One region of the Fictibacillus halophilus genome, then DNA from elsewhere that is predicted to be linked to it. Evidence: riboswitches for the same ligand, from Rfam matches in the RefSeq annotation. Region 1 holds a riboswitch; the other holds the start of a gene.
What was found. A riboswitch is a leader RNA that binds a small molecule or an ion and turns the genes downstream of it on or off. The one in region 1 is predicted to bind cyclic di-GMP.
Positions count from the first base shown of each region.

Region 2: linked by a shared signal. The riboswitch ahead of I5J82_RS04235 (GGDEF domain-containing protein) and the one ahead of I5J82_RS15475 (hypothetical protein) in region 1 are both predicted to bind cyclic di-GMP.

Region 1 is NZ_JAEACF010000001.1:3,024,045-3,032,825, forward strand. It holds gene I5J82_RS15445 (vWA domain-containing protein) at 1-462, opposite strand, end outside; gene I5J82_RS15450 (ATP-binding protein) at 528-1,412, opposite strand; gene I5J82_RS15455 (HAAS domain-containing protein) at 1,588-2,358, opposite strand; gene I5J82_RS15460 (PadR family transcriptional regulator) at 2,355-2,687, opposite strand; gene I5J82_RS15465 (hypothetical protein) at 2,826-3,002, opposite strand; gene I5J82_RS15470 (YdcF family protein) at 3,018-3,752, opposite strand; gene I5J82_RS15475 (hypothetical protein) at 3,844-4,335, opposite strand; cyclic di-GMP riboswitch class II at 4,370-4,452, opposite strand; gene panF (sodium/pantothenate symporter) at 4,622-6,061, opposite strand; gene I5J82_RS15485 (YhdT family protein) at 6,058-6,351, opposite strand; gene I5J82_RS15490 (spore coat protein) at 6,533-7,171, opposite strand; gene I5J82_RS15495 (transposase) at 7,568-8,074, shown strand; gene I5J82_RS15500 (methyl-accepting chemotaxis protein) at 8,213-8,781, opposite strand, start outside.
Region 2 is NZ_JAEACF010000001.1:785,698-794,478, reverse strand. It holds gene addA (helicase-exonuclease AddAB subunit AddA) at 1-566, opposite strand, end outside; gene addB (helicase-exonuclease AddAB subunit AddB) at 563-4,066, opposite strand; gene I5J82_RS04240 (GGDEF domain-containing protein) at 4,311-5,384, opposite strand; gene I5J82_RS04235 (GGDEF domain-containing protein) at 5,454-6,404, opposite strand; cyclic di-GMP riboswitch class I at 6,603-6,691, opposite strand; gene I5J82_RS04230 (serine/threonine protein kinase) at 6,770-7,423, opposite strand; gene I5J82_RS04225 (YhjD family protein) at 7,531-7,890, opposite strand; gene I5J82_RS04220 (hypothetical protein) at 7,907-8,116, opposite strand; gene I5J82_RS04215 (STAS domain-containing protein) at 8,211-8,781, opposite strand, start outside.

The DNA.
Region 1 (8,781 bases):
GGTACGCTTTTGCTGAATATGTTTTCGGTACTCACGGTTGTAGTGAACCTGGAACGTTTCTTTTCGAAGCTTAAAAGCATGCTTCATCCCGGGTCGGTTCTTCACGCAGATCTGCTCTAATCGATAGTCTTCTGCAAAGAGAAGGACCTGCTTGAGAAATTCCCGGTGAGGATGAGATTTCAGCTGCTTCAAAGTGCCCCAGATCACGTGGTCGTCCGTGTGAAACTGAGTTCCATAGCTGCGCAAATAAACATCCGATTTCCATCCTTCAAGCTGAATGTCGCGTGGGTACGGGTTCCAGAACTGGCTAACGTGTGTAACGCCGCTGTTTCGTTCGAGGTATGAGTGATACGAGAACGAAACATCCATTTTATCCACTTTTGAGAGTGAGCGGGAAAGATCGATCAGTTGCATGTGAACAAAAGAATCAATCTTCGTATCCGCAAATACTAGGAATTTCATCTAGGGAAAACCTCCAAAATCGTCGTGGGAAATAAATTGTATGGGGTCTGACCCCATTTCCCAGCTTACGCGAACAGGGTTGCGGCAACGTTAGCAACGAGGACGCGTTCGCGCGCATCTTCAAGCTTGTCTGCGATGGCGCGCTGAATGGCACGCTTCGCCGGCAGGTAAACAGAGAGATCGGCCGCATCAAGCAACGCACGGATAGATGCTGCATCCTCAGACAGATGGCCCGCTTTCGCCTGCCCGATCAAATCAGACGACAACTGAACAAACTTCGATAATACATCCTCTTCTTTTTGCTGAGATTGGTTCTTCAGCATTTCTTTTAACGTATCACCTTGGATGTAAGGCACTTCGATCACGACAAAACGGTTTTTCAACGCCTCGTTTAAAGGCACCGTTCCGATATATCCTTCGTTGATCGCTGCGATGACATTGAAACCAGGCTGCGCTTTTACCACTTCACCTGTGAATGGGTTGGCGATTGTACGACGGTAATCGAGCATTCCGTTTAGAATCGGTAGCGTTTCAGGTTTTGCTATGTTGATCTCATCTATATAGAGAAAATGCCCGTTCGCTGCAGCTCTTGTAACTGGTCCAGGAATAAACTGGATCTCCTGTTTACCCTCGCTATAACTTAACGTCTTATGACCAAGAAGCGCTTCTGCATCAAGATCGACAGAGGCGTTGACTTGATGCAGAGGTTGTCCGAACACGTTTGAAAGAAGTTCGGCAAGCTTTGTCTTACCTGACCCCGTCGGTCCTTTCAGCAATACATTTTTTCCGAGAGCAAGTGCGATCACCGCATCCTCAATCAATGCTGCGTCAGGTGCTGTATATCCCTGCTTTCCAATTAATTCTTTATATTCATTTGGTAGATTTTCTAATCGTTTGGCTGCATCTTGCTGCAGTTTTTCTTTTATTTCAATTGGAAGTTGGAGATTCATATCAAATTTCCTTTCTCTATGAGTGATTTCACTTTTGTTAAAAATCACTTCATCTATCAACAGTATTTCCACTTATTTGCTGTGTAAAGCCTTACACAATGTAACATTGTAAGCTTTTTCAGTGCAAGTACGTTGTTTAGCAAACACATTTTACTCAGAGAAAAGAGCCGATCATCTAAATTCGGCTCTCTTTTTTTGCTTTTTTAAATGTATATACGTTGTAGATAATGAGCGTTACAAACAGCACACTTATTGTTAAAATGGCTTTCGTTTCTTTTTCAAATGAGGTTAGACTGATTAAAAATTCTGGTAGGAAAAGCATGGTTGGTATTACGATTGTGAACCAGGTTTTGCTCCATAAAGAGATTCCTAAAAAGATGGCGATCGCAACGAGTGCCGCAATGATGTTTCCTGTTGCTCCAAGCTTTATGACAACCGGAGTTTTATACGCATCGTTTGCAAACAGAAGAGCTAAAAAAAACAAAATCGGCAAACTTCCTAAGATAAAAGTGGTGATAATCGTCTTAGTTTTTGAAAGCTTTGTGCTTGCTAAAAATTTGAACATCTTTAAATAAAAAAGCACGAGTATGATACAAACCGCTGGATAACCAACCACTTGAAGCAACGTGAATTGCACGCCCCCTCTCATCGAATCGCCTAGCAAAATATAGGCGAAAACACCGAGAACAATGATTGGGAGATAAGAGATCCATTTAAAATCGAATGACATTTCGTTTGAAAGCTGCTCCATATAAGCTTTTGGCGAATGGCCGATGATGTGAGAGACTGATTTTCCTCGCTTTTCTGCTTCTATCAAATGATCCTCCAACTCTTCTACGATCTCTTTCACCTCTTCGTCCTTTTTTCCACTCGAAAATAAATAGAGTCTAAGGTTATCTAAGAAATCTTGGCTTTCAGCTGTTAACGTATGTTTTAGCGCACTCATTTTCCGCTTCCTCTCTTTTGTAAAATGTGATCGACCGAACGGCTTAGTTGGTTCCATCTTTCAATAAATGCTTGAAGTTCTTCCTCGCCTTTACGCGTAAGCGAATAATATTTGCGTCTTGGCCCCGCCGTTGATTTTTTTAACGTGGTGGTAACAAGTTCCTCTTTTTGCATGCGTATGAGCAATGGATAGATCGTTCCTTCACTCGTTTGTTGAAAGCCGTACGATTCTAGCTTTTCTGCTAGCTCATAGCCATACACTTCACCTTCGTTGATGATTGCTAATAGACAGCCGTCAAGAATTCCTTTTAACATCTGAGTGTTCGACATATGGATACACCTCATTTCACTATCTTGTATTACAAGGGTTACGGGTAAAAAAAGAATCCCTTGCATAACAAGATATATCATTAGTATATGCGCCACTAACTTGTAATGCAAGGTATTTGTGTTAAATTGTTCCAAAATTTATTTTTCCTTATTCATGAGCTCTACCACATGCGGTTTCGGCTCCCAACAATTGAACTGATAGTCTGGTTCCGTATCATATCCAAGACGCACACAGTAATAGCGCATCCCTTGATTTGTTTTTTCAGGCTTAAAATTGATACACGTCGCACAGCAATGATACTTATTTTTCTTCATAGAAGCCGCCCTCCTCTATCTATCAGTAAAGTAACTTTTTATGATCGCCATATACTCTCTAACATGCGCTTGTGGAACAGAAGAAATTCTCAACGGCGAACCAAGCCCCTCCGCGTCAATGCCAACACGCTTTGCGATCATCTTTGTTCGAAAAAGATGAAAATCACTCGTTACAATGAGCAGCTGATCGTCTGGTTGAATCATTTTTTTTGTATATAAAAGATTTTCGTATGTACTCGTTGCTTTTTCCTCAATCTGAATGCGGTCCGCTTCGATGCCATTCTCAACGAGATAATTTTTCATGATAGACCCTTCACTCGTTGTTTTACCAAAGCCAAGACCACCGCTTACGATGAACGTAACGTTTGGGTGTTCCTTTGCATAGGCAAGTGCTTGATCTAGTCTACCTTTCAGTACGGCACCTGGTCGATTATTTTTCGTTCCGCCACCAAGCACGAGGATTGTATCTATCTTGGAAGAAACCTTCTCTGGATCGGTGTTGGCAGATGTAAGAATAAGAGTTTCTAGCGTTGCTGCAAAAAGGATGGTTGTGATTAAGAGGGTCAGTGTCGTTTTTTTGTACGTGTTAAATAGTTTCATAGCTGTGTTGTAGCGGAAGAAAAGAACGAGAAAAAGAGCACCTAACAAGAAAAAAACAGCAAGTCCCATATCCATGTTGGTCGTTTGAAGTAGCATGGCCGTTGCGTATACAGCAAAGAGGATACCGAGCGCTAAAAATAGTTTTTTCATAAAGAGTCTCCGTTCATAGATTTTCTATATTCTAGGATATCAGAAAAAGGAAAAGAGCGGAGAATGAAGATTCCGCTCTTTTAAAAAGTTATTATTTTTTATTTATATCAGACTCTTGAATTTCTTTTTGAATTGCTGAAGAGATGTCTGCTTTCTTTTGCTCGGAAGAACGTGTCGCATCAGTGCTCATGTTCTCGGTTTTTTTATTAACGGCTTCATTCTTTCTTTTCGTGATTTCAGCTAGTTCTTGTTTATAGTGTGTTTCAAGTTCTTTTTTCTTATCTTGAATGATCTTTTCTTTGTTAGTATCCAGATCCTTCTTGGCATCAGCAACGATCCCTTTTACCGCTATATTCACATTTTTGAGCAAGTCATTCTTCTCTTTGTTCAACTCACTCTCGATCTCAGATTGGTACGTATATTCCATAATCTTATTGTATAAGTCGTTTGCAAGATTTGGATTTGCCGCATACGCAGACGTAGTACCTATACCAAGTACGATTGTAGTCGCTAAAACAACCTTCGGCCATTTCTTAGCTGCCTTTTTCTTTGTGCTAAATTTCTCTTTACGTGATATTTCCATAATAAATACCCCTTCCTTTATTTAGAGAACGAATAAAGAAAGCGGTCGGTTGCGCTACTAGCTTCAGTTAATCCAAGCGCCCACATACAGAATAACCTTCACAGCTCCACACTTATCTAATTATATTCTGCTATAAAATTACCACCGGCCCCATTCACTGTAAATGGGTATTTAGTAAGATATTACTATAAATAGTTTTTTTAGTATTTTATTTTAGAAAAGAAGATTGGTCGAAAAAGATGTGGAACGAAAAAAGACAATGTCCACTGAGCGTGGACATTGTCTTTTAGAATGTATTTGTATGGGGTCTGACCCCCTTTGTGAAACTCCCCACAATGTAGGCGATCAAGGATAGCAGGATCGGCAGCACTACCGTGTGCATGCCCCAAAGATTTGGATAGTTCAGATGAAGGAACATATAGGATCCTACCCCAACGATCAGAGAGGCAATCGCTCCATTCGCGTTTCCTCTTTTCCAATATAGCCCTAATACGATTGGCCATATGAAAGCAGCTTCTAGCCCTCCGAACGCGAATAGATTCAGCCAGATCAACAAGTCAGGCGGGTTGATCGCCATGGCGAATACGCTCAGTCCAACTACTGCTGTTATCCCGAAACTCAATTTTTTTACAAATTGCTCTTCGGCATCTGGTTTGATGTAATTGATGTACACGTCCTTAATAATTGCAGAACTCACGAGTAATAGCACCGAGTCAACCGTTGACATGACAGCAGCTAAAGGCGCTGCCAAAACGATACCCGCTAACCAGCCTGGCAATACTTCGAGTGCTAAAAGGGGCATTACTTTATCCGGTACTTCAATTCCCGGTAGCACCACTCTGCCGAACACACCAGCGAGATGCATGCCTAACATGATGAACCCTACAACGAACGTTCCGATGATCATCGCTCGATGCATCGCTTTTGCATTTCGATAGCTCATCGCTCTCACCGATATTTGCGGCAAGCCTACGACCCCAACACCGACCAATATCCAAAACGATGATACATAAAGAGGTGTTAGTGATAGATCAGAACCATAAGGCGTGATAAGGTTCGGGTTCTCCGCTCTTAATTCGCTCATGATGTTCTCTATGCCACCACCTGCGATAATCGTACCGGCCAATATGATGACGGTTCCGATCACCATAACAACACCTTGAATCGCATCTGTGATGACGACTGCTCGAAATCCTCCAGCAATTACATAGACGAGGACAGAAGCTGAAAAAATAAATAACGCTGTCGTATATGACACACCCGTAAACGATTCAATCAACCGGCCACCGCCTACCCATTGAGCGGCCATCGCAGAAAACAGGAAGACGACAATGCTTAATGCTGACAAAATAACGACCCACTTGCTTTCATACCGCGCTTTTAGAAAATCTATCAGTGTGACTGCGTTAATCTTTCGTGCAACAATCGCAAATTTTTTACCAAGTACAGCAAGTGTGAAGTATCCTGTCACAAGCTGTGCCATCGCAAGTAACACCCAACCAAGGCCTAATTGATAAGCTGCACCAGGTCCACCGATAAAACTCGAAGCACTTCCGTATGTCGCGACCATTGTCATCGCAAGAACAAATCCACCAAGTTCTCTGCCTGCTAAGAAGTAATCTTGTAAAAAGGAAGGTCCACTTTTAATGTGCCGTGATGTATAGATGCCTACTAAAAAAACTAAAATTAAAAAGATTGCTAAAGGAAGAATGACATCCCAGTTCATTGAGCATCTCCCTCCTCTTTATCGCTCGTCTCATCAAGTTCAAACGGGACCTCTTTAAAGAAAAACTTCACCATGATCCAAACTAAAATGGTAAAAACAACAAATCCCATAATACAGCTATAAAAAAACCAAGCCGGAAATCCAAATATGTATGTGTATTCTTTGATAGGGCGTCCGCCAAGGCCGTAAGCGAATGCATACCACCAGATAAAGTTCAAAATGGCGAGTACTGTACCCATGATGGCTTCTCTATTCGATACTCGGTACCGCCAGTCTGTTCCTTTTTTCATTTCTTAACCCCCTGAAGTTTCAATACCGTATAAGTCCACTCATTACTATGGCAAATTCATTTCTTATTGTCGAGTCCTTTTGACATTTATGAAATTTTCTATTTCTTCTCATGATATCCCTGTTTTTGTATGGTTAAAAGTAAAAACGAGCACCTTTAGAGGCACTCGTTAAAGTCATTTTTTATTGAAGAGGTGGTTGTGCTTGAGTGGATGGAGCATATGCGCCGAGCATGCTCGTCATATCTTGTTGGTTCAGTTGAGGAACTTGATAATAATGATTCTTATTCTGCCAGATCGACAATTCATATGCCATCTCGATCCAGTTTGGAATTCCATCTGCTAATACGCGTCTAAGCACAGGATTTGTAACTTCGAGTGTCGCCATTCCTCTTAAAGATGCGTTTGATTTTAAAGTTCCTAGTATTAGAGATGAAACGGATTGGTCGTTTAATTCTGTTACGCTTTGAATAGGTTTAACCGGCTGAGCAGGTTTCAGACCATATACAAAATCGTTATCTTGCGCCATCTTGTATGATTCTGTACGCATTGCTGGATCTTTCCCTGTCTGAAAAGCTTGAACACACGCATTGTATTCCTTTGTAATGTGCTGATAGTGTCGGTTGAGCATCGATTTGAGCTCTGGATCCTGAACATGTCCTTTACACAATGTATATAAGTTCAATGTTCCAACGATGCCGCTGAGCATTTCATGAACATCAAACATCTCATGTCCACCATGGTTTAATTGAGCAGGTACCTGTCCAGTCTGCATGTTTACATGGTTGAATTCTGGATTGTTGTTCCCCGATTGAGAATTCATGTTTTGTTGATTAGAATCTTGATTCATCATTTTTTACCTCCGATTTATAAAAAAATACGGGGTTATTTTATGTAGAAAGTAATACTCTATTCTCGTTTCCTTTAAAAATTTCCGAGGAAATATGATAAGAAGTTTGATGAAGAGACGGAGTTCGACATTTTTGTGCGGTATTATTCGCTAAAAAAGTTAACTTTCTTAAAAGAAAAGTTTCGAACCGATTGCATTTCAAAACGGCTATAGAGGTTTTGCTTGAAAACAACGAGGGAAATAAATTTTTTGGGGTCAGTCCCCATTTCCCAGATTCACTTGCAAGAAGTATAATTAAGGTACGATTGAAAGGAGGTGAAAAACATTCCTAGATCCCCACGTATTTGGTATCCTGATGCTGTTTATCATGTGACTACTCGCGGAAATCGCAGGGAACCTCTTTTTTATTCCCACTTGGATTTCCACCGCTATTTAAAGATTCTAAGTCACTGTGTTAAGAAGCACGATGTCGAGCTCTTCTCGTATTGCCTCATGACAAACCACACTCACTTACAAATTTTGTGCAGCAAGTCCCCACCTGGAGATTTCATGAAAGAATTAAATGAAACGTATGCTATGTTTTTTAATAAGAAATATGAGCTGACTGGTCATGTGTTTCAAGGTCGCTATGGAGCAGAATTGATTGAAGATCGCTCACATTTGTTAGACACTAGCCGCTACATTCACTTGAATCCCGTTTCTGCCGACCTGGTCATGTACCCCTTAGAATATCAATGGAGCAGTTACCGCTATTATGTAACCCCATCGGTGTGCCCTTTCGTACACACCTCAACCCTTCTAGAACAGTTTAACCATTCGAAATCTCAATACCGAGATTATGTTGAAAGCAAGATTACCCCTGTAGTAGAGCTTTAGACCCTTTTAATCAGATGTAAAATTACACTCTTTCCTTTTTCAAAAAGTCTGTCGTATCAAAGAAAAAGCCGTTTTTGTCTTTTTGGAAAAGACAAAAAGACAAAAACGGCATTCATGTATTTGTTTGGGGTCAGACCCCTAGAACGTAAACCGCTGGACGTGGGTACGCATCTGTTCCGCGTACTGCTCGAGCTGATCGGCTAGATGGTTCAACTGCTCCATCGACGCTGATTGCTGTTCTGCTGATGCTGAAACCTCTTCTGTTCCAGCCGCTGTTTCTTGTGTGATCGCTAAGATATGTGACGCATTTTCAAGCAATACATCTTTTTGCTTCGTCATCTCATCCACCGACTGAATCACATCTTTTAATGCTTCAGCATTCCCTTTAACGGCACTAGAAATTGCGGTAAAGCTCCGCTCTGTCTCTTCAACCGCTTCGCTTTGTGAAAGAATGAGAGCTGCAGCTTCTTGAACTTGTCCGACAGTGTTTTCCGTTACTTGCTGCATATCCGTGATCAATGCGCTGATATCTTTTAAGGAAAGCTCAGTCTGCTCTGCAAGTTTTCTTACTTCATCCGCAACGACGGCAAAGCCTCTTCCAGATTCTCCTGCTCTAGCCGCCTCGATTGCCGCGTTTAACGCTAGTAAATTCGTTTGGTTGGCTATATCGCTTATCGTTAGAACGATCTGTTGAACACTGCCAGATG
Region 2 (8,781 bases), 2.2 Mb from region 1:
GCAAAATCATAAAGCGATAAGATCAGTTTTTGCAGTTCGATATCATTTCGGTCCGAACTATAAGCATCGACCACTTGGTAGAAAATATAGTCTTCTCCCTTGCTATACTCTTCTTCAAATAAATCTTCAATCACTTCTTGGCGAATAAGTTCGGCTTCTGTTTCTTCAGCTACACGAAAGCCAGGATCGAGATCCGTTTCATAATAGTGTTTACGAAGCACCTCAATACAAAAAGAATGAAGAGTAGAGATCGATGCTTTATTTAACAAGTTAAGCTGTCTTCTTAAGTGTAGAGATGAAGGATTTAAAGACAGCTCTTTATCGATTGCTTCTCCTATCCTTTTTCTCATTTCAGCAGCAGCAGCGTTAGTGAAAGTTACAATAAGCAACCGGTCTACGTCAGCAACCTTTTCACGTATCATCGTGATGATTCGTTCGACAAGGACAGCCGTTTTACCTGATCCAGCTGCTGCAGCGACGAGAACGTTTTCTCCTCTGGCCTGAATCGCCTGCCACTGTTCATCCGTCCATGTTGCACCCTCTGGTTTTGGGATTAAAGTTTTCAATTCACATTTCCTCCTTCCTCATGCATTTTCTCTAGAATGACGTCATCTTTTTCTGAACGAAGTTGACGGTATTGGTTCTCTTCAAGTGTTTGATCAAATTGGCAAACAGGTTTATACGAACAGAACGTACAAGGTGTTTTTTTCTTCATCTCATAAGGAGAGATATCGATCACCCCGTTTGTAATCCCTTCTCCACTGTTCACTGCCATCTTTCGAGCATGTTTTCGCATCGTGTCAAAATGCTCTCTTGAGGCCACGGAAGAATGTGACTTATGAAATCCTTTTTGAGTTAGGGCGACAGGAATGATAGAAGAACGCTTTTCCATAGTACTGTCCATAAGGTGAACGGCTTCCTCTTCAGCAAGAACTAAACCTTTCATCTTAAACTTCTTTAACACTTCTTTTTCGATTTCTTCCACACTAAGCAGTTTCTTTTGATTTAAAAGCGGGTTGTGTACATGAAAATACAAAACGCCTGCTGGAACGGACTCTTCACCCAGCCAGCTTTCTGAATGTGTGACCGCCACATCTAGATAGGTCAGCATCTGCAGAGCAATGCCATGATATAACTCAGCTAAGTTGAGACCTGTCGAGCTGGATTTATAATCAATCACGCGCATAAGAAGTCCTTTTGAACTTTTTGCCGTATCAACACGATCGATACGCCCTATAACTTCCATAGTCGTTCCATTGGGCAATTTATACGTTAATGGTGGCAATGTTGCACCAGAAGCAAATGCTAATTCAAGACCTGCTGGAGTGAAACCGCTCGCCTTCGCGTGCTGACTTAATATGTGTGAAGCTTTTCCCACGACTTCTTTTAGCTTCTTCTTGATGTAAAGATGTCTGTTCGAACTTAACAAGATCTCATGCTGAAGCTGTGGTGCTAAGAGTTCAACAATGTCTCCTGCCAAACGATAACAGTCTCCTTTTGAAAGGTCACTCCAAGCTACGCTTCTTTGTTGAAGCGAGTCATTCATCTGTTTTAACGCAGCATGAAAAAGCTGTCCGATATCGGGCGCTTCAAGCTTGTACATTTGCCGTTCTTTTAGCTTTAGCCCATACGACATGAACTGAGAAAATGGACATGACTGAAAAAGCTCCATCCTCGAGATGCTCGTTAAAATCTTATCGCCATAAAGATCTCTTGATACCGATGAATTGAGAGGTGCTTCTCGATTAAAATAGAAGAGAGAAGAAAGAGCTCGCTTCGCATAGAAATCATACTCTTTGTCTTCAATCACCCAATTGTATACATCCCACCAAACAGAAGAAATCGGATAACCCTTTTTCCATTCTCTGAGTTGCGCACTTAAAAAAGAGATACTTTTTATTGGATGCTGCACGAAATCCATATCATTTTGTGCAGTGGGTTCGTTTTGATATAGTTCTTCCTTTAAATCTGGGAAAAGGTCATGCAATCGCTGTATGACCATAGAAGGCTGCATCGTTTTCCCTTCCTCGTCTGCTAGGGCATACGACACAAACAGATGGTCACTAGCATTCGTTAATGCCAGATAGATCATAAACTGCTCATCAAGCAGCTTTCTGCGTGCAGTCGGTGCAAGCACCACACCGTTTCGATCAAGAGCTTCTCTTTCATCTTCTGAAAGCAATCCATCATCTTTTGGTTTTAACGGAATGATTCCATCATTTACGCCGAGAACAAAATTTACTTTTACATCCGTAAAACGAGACCTTTCCATTGTTCCTACTAAAACCTGATCTAGTGAAGGAGGAACAAGAGCAAACTTAAGGCTCTCGAGCCCTGTTTCAAGCATCTGCATCCACGTTTCTTTCGAAAGTTCTTCCTCACCAGTCAACTCTACCATCTCATCGAGAAGACCTAACACCGCATTCCAAACTTGACCATGTTCAGATGCCGCTCGTAGTTTGCCTGCTGATTCCGCATGAATTCTCAAGCGTTCAAGTTTCATCGGTACATTTAGATCTTCAAGATACTGATAAAGACTTTTGCAATATTGAATGATACTTTTGCTGTTTGACAGGTTTTTAGATAAACGACTCAATGGGGATACAATCATATCCCGCATATCGTTGATCAGCTGTTCTTTTTCATCATCACGGGTGGTCTTTCCAAAATCTTCTGCTTCGAACCCTCTGAATCTTTTATATTTCCAAGGTTTTGAATCTGTCCACCTTCTGCCTTGAATACCAAGTGCTAATACATAGTTTTCAAGTTCATCCATACAACGTCTCATCTCAGAAGTCGTTTTTCTTATCTCGTCCAGCGGATAGAGCATATCTGTTTTAACGGCTCGAAAAACAGCTTCATAGCGCCAATTCTTTAAAACAATATCTAATGACGAACGTATAAGCTCAATCAGTGGATGGTGAAGCATAGATTTTTTTTGATCTAGAAAAACAGGTATCTCATAATCTGTAAATACCGTTTCAATTAGTGTTTGATAACTACCTGTATTTCGTACTGTTACAGCGATATCACGATATCTATAACCTTGATCGCGAACGAGTTCTGCAATTTTCCTTGCTGCTCCCTCCACTTCTGATCGAACATTTACAGCTGCAGCTACTTGTACCCCTTCATGTTTGGTAGACGGTATAGCCGGTCTTCGATCATACTGCTCTTCAATATGAGCGATTGCCCTTGAATTAAACTTTGGTTTCTCATGAAGATAAATCGGTTCTTCCACAAATACACCGAGTTCTTTTGCCTGCGCTGTTAATGACTGAACAGTCTTTTTTGTCATATAAAACAAATCTAGCTCATGAGGCTCTGACTCCGAAGTAAAAGTTTCATCGGTCGTAAGGGCAATGGTTACTTTTTTGGCGTGAGCCAGTAATCCCGCCGTAACTTCTAGTTCTTGTGGAGTAAAAGAATGAAATCCATCTATGTAAATTTCACTTTCCTTAATGCTCTCGGATAAGGGAAGCTTTGCTTGAAGCAAACGTAAATAATCTTCTGAATCAACATACTTCCCAATCAGCGCCTCATCCAAGGCACTTGAAATGACACTCAGATCGGATAATTTATCCTGAAGCACTTTTTTATTATTTTCTTTTTGACCAAGCGAAAGCAGTGTTTCAGCATTCCACGAAAGATCTTCTGCACTAACACAATATCGTTTAAGCTCTGTGGTCATTAACTCAAGCAATTCGTAAAAACCACTTTGTTCAGAGGCTTTTCGAAAGATTTTAAGATCTTCTTTTTTTTGTTCGACGATTTTTCGCAGCATCATTCTTATTCCGGTAGAAGTGATATGCATTCTTGTCAAACCACCGGTCTCACCAAGAATACGCCAAGCAAGCCTTGAGAAACTAAATACTTGCGTACGCATCATTCCGGATAGATTAGGTGTTGATGCTAGCTTATACTCTGATTGAAAAGTCATCTGATCTGGTACAAGATAGATGATCGGATTTCCTGAAGGACGGTCTGTAAGTTCTCTTTGAATCTCCTTAAATACAGAGTGGGACTTTCCGCTGCCGGATCGTCCCAAAATAAATTGCAAACTCATTATGTTCATCCCCTGTTCCGCACTTGAATTCTAACTCTATTATCTCATAATCTACTAGGACATCAAAGGCTCCCACCTTTAAAAAGAATCACTTTCTCCTGGTAGTTATAGGATAGTTCTGTAAACGTATCAAACCGGTTTAATGCAAAAAACAAGATTACACGATAACGAGGAATCGCCCTAAACGAAATCAACTACTTTTTAAAATAGACAGCTAGCTTTACAAAACAAAAAAGGAAAACCGCTACAACGTTAGCTGATTTTCCTCCACTCTGACAGTATCCAGTTTACATGTATTTCTCCCTGCTGCCTTTGCTTCGTATAGCAGCATATCAGCTCTTTGGATAATCTGCGAAGGTTTTTCACCTTCTACATAATTCGCAATGCCATAACTAAGTGTAACAGGCAACGCCTTTTCATCTGACGTGTACGGAAAGTTTTCTAAATGACAATTGATTGTTTCTACTGTATTTTTCACTTCTGCTAAGCATGTCGTATGGAGAATCCAGGCAAACTCTTCTCCTCCATATCGATAAGTTTCTCCTTCTTTTAGAGAAATGAAGCGTTTAAATGTAGCTCCAACAAGCTTAAGCACTTCATCACCGATTAAATGACCATGCTGATCGTTAAACCATTTAAAACGATCAATATCACATAACACAAGTGTAAAAGGCTTATTCTGTTTTGTCTTTTCCAAGACGTCTTCTTGAAATTTTCGATGATTCAGCAAACCTGTTAAATAGTCTTGTTCCGATTGAAGCTGATACATAGTCTTCTCAAAATAATATTGTCTTTCTTTAGAAGCAATCACACCTCCGTAAAAAGCAATTAACCATAAGAAGATACTTTTCATCAAAAATTCAAAGGAAGAAAGTGTGTTCATATATCCGCTATCTCTTATGAAAAAGTAGCAGAGGATGGCAAAACTCGCTGTTCCTACTATGAAGGCACCCCTTAACCTCCAATACAGAGCGGCATGAATAACGATTAAATAACCTACAGAAACAAACGGGCTGTCAGCTCCACCTGAAAGCTGCATCAACCAGGCGTAAGCGAGACAATCAAAAACAATGCCACCCCTGGTAAAGACACGGTAGTACAAAGACGTCTCAGGCAATCTATGCAATACGATTTGTGTGGATGTCATATATATGATCCCTATTATAAAGAGAATCGGAAAAGTATCCGTTTCATATTTGAGCACGCTTGAAATAGGTTGATAATAAAAAACAGGTATACAAAGTACTAAAAAGAACCACCGTAATAAAGACGATATGGTTTCAGAACGGTGTTCGGTAATCGTAAATGAATCTTTCATGCAGTCATCTTCCTTTGCATTATACGATCTGCGAAAAAACATTGCAGAAAGGCCCTTATTTCACATTGATTAAATGAGTGATTTATTTTCACTCCTAGCTCTTTTGTTCGTGTACATCCGCTCATCAGCCAGCTGTAGATAATAATCGATATTCTCGCAAGCATCTGCAAGTAGTTCTATTGCACCGTATGCTAATGAGATGGAATCATTCCAAACGATAAGTTGACTCTCTAGCTTTTCAATTAAGATGTACGCTTCATTTTCAGTGATTCCTGGTAATAGAAAAACAAATTCATCTCCACCAAATCTAAATCCAGAGAACAATTTTAACCGCTTGGAAAGTTCTGCGATCTGCTGAAGAATTTCATCACCTGCGTGATGTCCTAGCTCATCATTGATTAATTTAAAATTATTAATATCGAACATGACAAGTGTAAGAGGAAGTTTTAGTTTGTGCGCTTTTGTGAGCTCTTTTTCTAAACAATCATAAAAGTAACGGCGATTATACAGATTTGTTAGTGGATCGCGAATGCTAATCTCTTTAAGATCTTTAAATTGTTGAGAGGAGAAACCGCTTAGAAATCCTGTTACAGCTCTGTGAGAAATCCGATTCCAACGATCTAACATGAACAGTTGTATCACTAACGGCTCGTTTATCGTTGCTTTTTTTACTTCAAATAAAACAGATTCACTAATACTCGTTGTAAAACACGCTAATGCTTGATGAGGAATTCGTTGATGTCTTAAAAAATGAATACCTGAACGAAATGCTTTTTGTTCTCCATGTTTTAAAAAAGACTCAAATCGTTCTTCTTCTAAAAAGACAGCATGCACGATTCCGCGTAAAAATTTCTCTAGTATCTTTTCATATTGCTCAACAAAACCGTTTAAAAACGTATGAAAGTCTTCATTATTTCTTAGATGCTCTTTGTGTGTATGTATCATAGCTGGAATAGACTTCATAAATCCTGGCAACAAGTTTTTTTTGAGTGCGCGTAAGTCTAGTTGGAAGTTTTCCATTCTACAACCCCTCAAATTCCTCAAAAATTACATACAAAAAGCCATCACCTAATAAAGGGAATGGCTTCTATTTATGTTTTAGATACTTTAAACCTCTATGACCGCTTGATTATTAAAGTGTGATAAGTCCTTCTAACTACACACTTTAAAATTAAAGCTTCATAGAAACGCTTGTGTCTAAACATGAGTCCGTTTCCCTTTGGCAACCGGCTGCCATTGCATGTTCACCATACTTTAGGCCCATAGCTTTGCGTCCCAGCTTTTCAACTGGTTTGCCCTTAATAACAAAGGTTTCTATTGATTTATAGTTATTATATCCTACTTAGGTAATTTGTGCCAACGATTTTAATGATTCATTAGACCTATTATTTATGACCTTTACTTTTGGATATTTTTAACTTTCTGTAGTACCTATACCCTATCCTTACTCCGTTCAAAACAAAATACGGAATCTTTATGGGAAAGTGATAAAGAGTTTTCTTGTAAATGGTGAAATAAGCCCTTCGTAAATCCTTCCATTTTCTGCAAGTTTCATATCGACTAAAATCAGAAACATCCACAATAATTCCTCTATTATTGGATATCATCACATTTTTCCCATGCACATCATTAGGAAACAATCCCTTGTCTCTCGCATGCCTTACTGCTTCGTCAATGTCATAAATCACATTTTCATGGATCTTTACTCCTTTATGCACGCAGTCGTAAAGAGTCATTCCTTCAATACGTTTTAAGATTAAAAACCGTTGTTCCGAATAATAGCAAACAGAAAATCCTGGGTGTGTGCCTAGTCGATCATAAACCTTTTTTTCCTCTAATAATTCGTGCTCATCCCTGCCATAAATCTTAACTACATAATCTGGATGATCGGGATGTGAAAAAACCGCTGCATAATTCCCACAGCCTAGCATCTGCCAAGGGTGTGGAGTATTAACGGGACATACCGGATCAAAAGGGCTCTGACTTTCAATCATAATCTCCTTGTTCAATTTTCTGGCTAGCTGGATAAAGTGTTCCATAACGTTCCTCAATTCAAATTCTAATCCTATTATCATTATCTTATGTTCCTGCAATACGTTCATTGTATACAGTTGTTATAAAAAATGAAACTTGCACGCTTTATCCATTATTCTATGGTCACTTGTAGATAATAAAGCATAAGAGTTTCTGCTTTATTTTTTAGATGGATGTTTGGAAACCTCATAATCTCACGGTAACCCCTAATAAAGATTTCATATTCTGTAATATCTTCCTCACGCCGTGCATCCATTACTTTAATTCTTCGTTTTCTCAATTCGATTCTTACATCAAATAGATCCTTGCTGATTTGATTCATAATTTGCTCTACTAATGCAACGTATGGCTGTCTCAATTTAAATGGAGAGCCGTTAATAATCTGCAGATCTCGATTAAACACTGTAAGTAAAATCGGATACATCACAAATTTTTCAATAAGCGAACGCTCTTCTTCGCTTCCATATTGCACGACAATCCCTCCAATCTCAAGAAGACAAAAAACGTGAATGTACGGATAATATGTTTCTTATGTGAAAACTTCGAATCTGCTTTCTGGCTGAACAGTATCCTTTAATGGTTTGACCGTCAAAAGAGTATGGAATTACAACCCGATGTGAAATATCACCTTTTTGTGAGAGGTAGATCATTTCTATTCCAACTCGTTCTTCTATGCATCTCATTAATAAGTTAGTCATGAAGCAACCTCCTTTTTTATATTATATGCGAACAAACGTTCTTTTTATACTAGAAAAAAATACCTGCCTTAATAAAAAGGCAAGTATTTTTATTTTATTTATTCTTTTGAGGTCGTATCCCCATCGCTTCAAGCTCCTGATACAAGTTTCCAGCAATAGAAAATCCGTCGAAACTGATTCCTAGCGATACGACTGTTTGTGCGAGCTCAGGTCTCATCCCGCTCAAGGTTACATTAACACCTAAAAGCTTAAGAGAATTGATAACTTTAAATAAATTATGAGCTACCATCGTATCAATCACTGCTACACCAGATAGATCGATAAATAGATGTTCGATTTGTAATTCCATGCATTTTTGAAGGGACGTTTCCATAATCAACTTTGACCGATGCGTATCAATCGTACCTACGAGTGGAAGAACTGCAACTGCTCTTGTCAATCTTACAACAGGTACAGAGAGCTCTTCAATCGCTTCTCGAGCCAATCCAAGTACACGATTATTATTTTCAACGTATGCGACACTAAAAGCATGTACCGTTTCATCCAATAATGGGTCGATGATCGATGCAGCTTTCAGAACTGTTTCAACGGTGAATTTCTCGTTGTTCATTTCGTTACGAATGAAATTCCATAGTACCATTCTATAGTACCTAGTACTGCTTAAG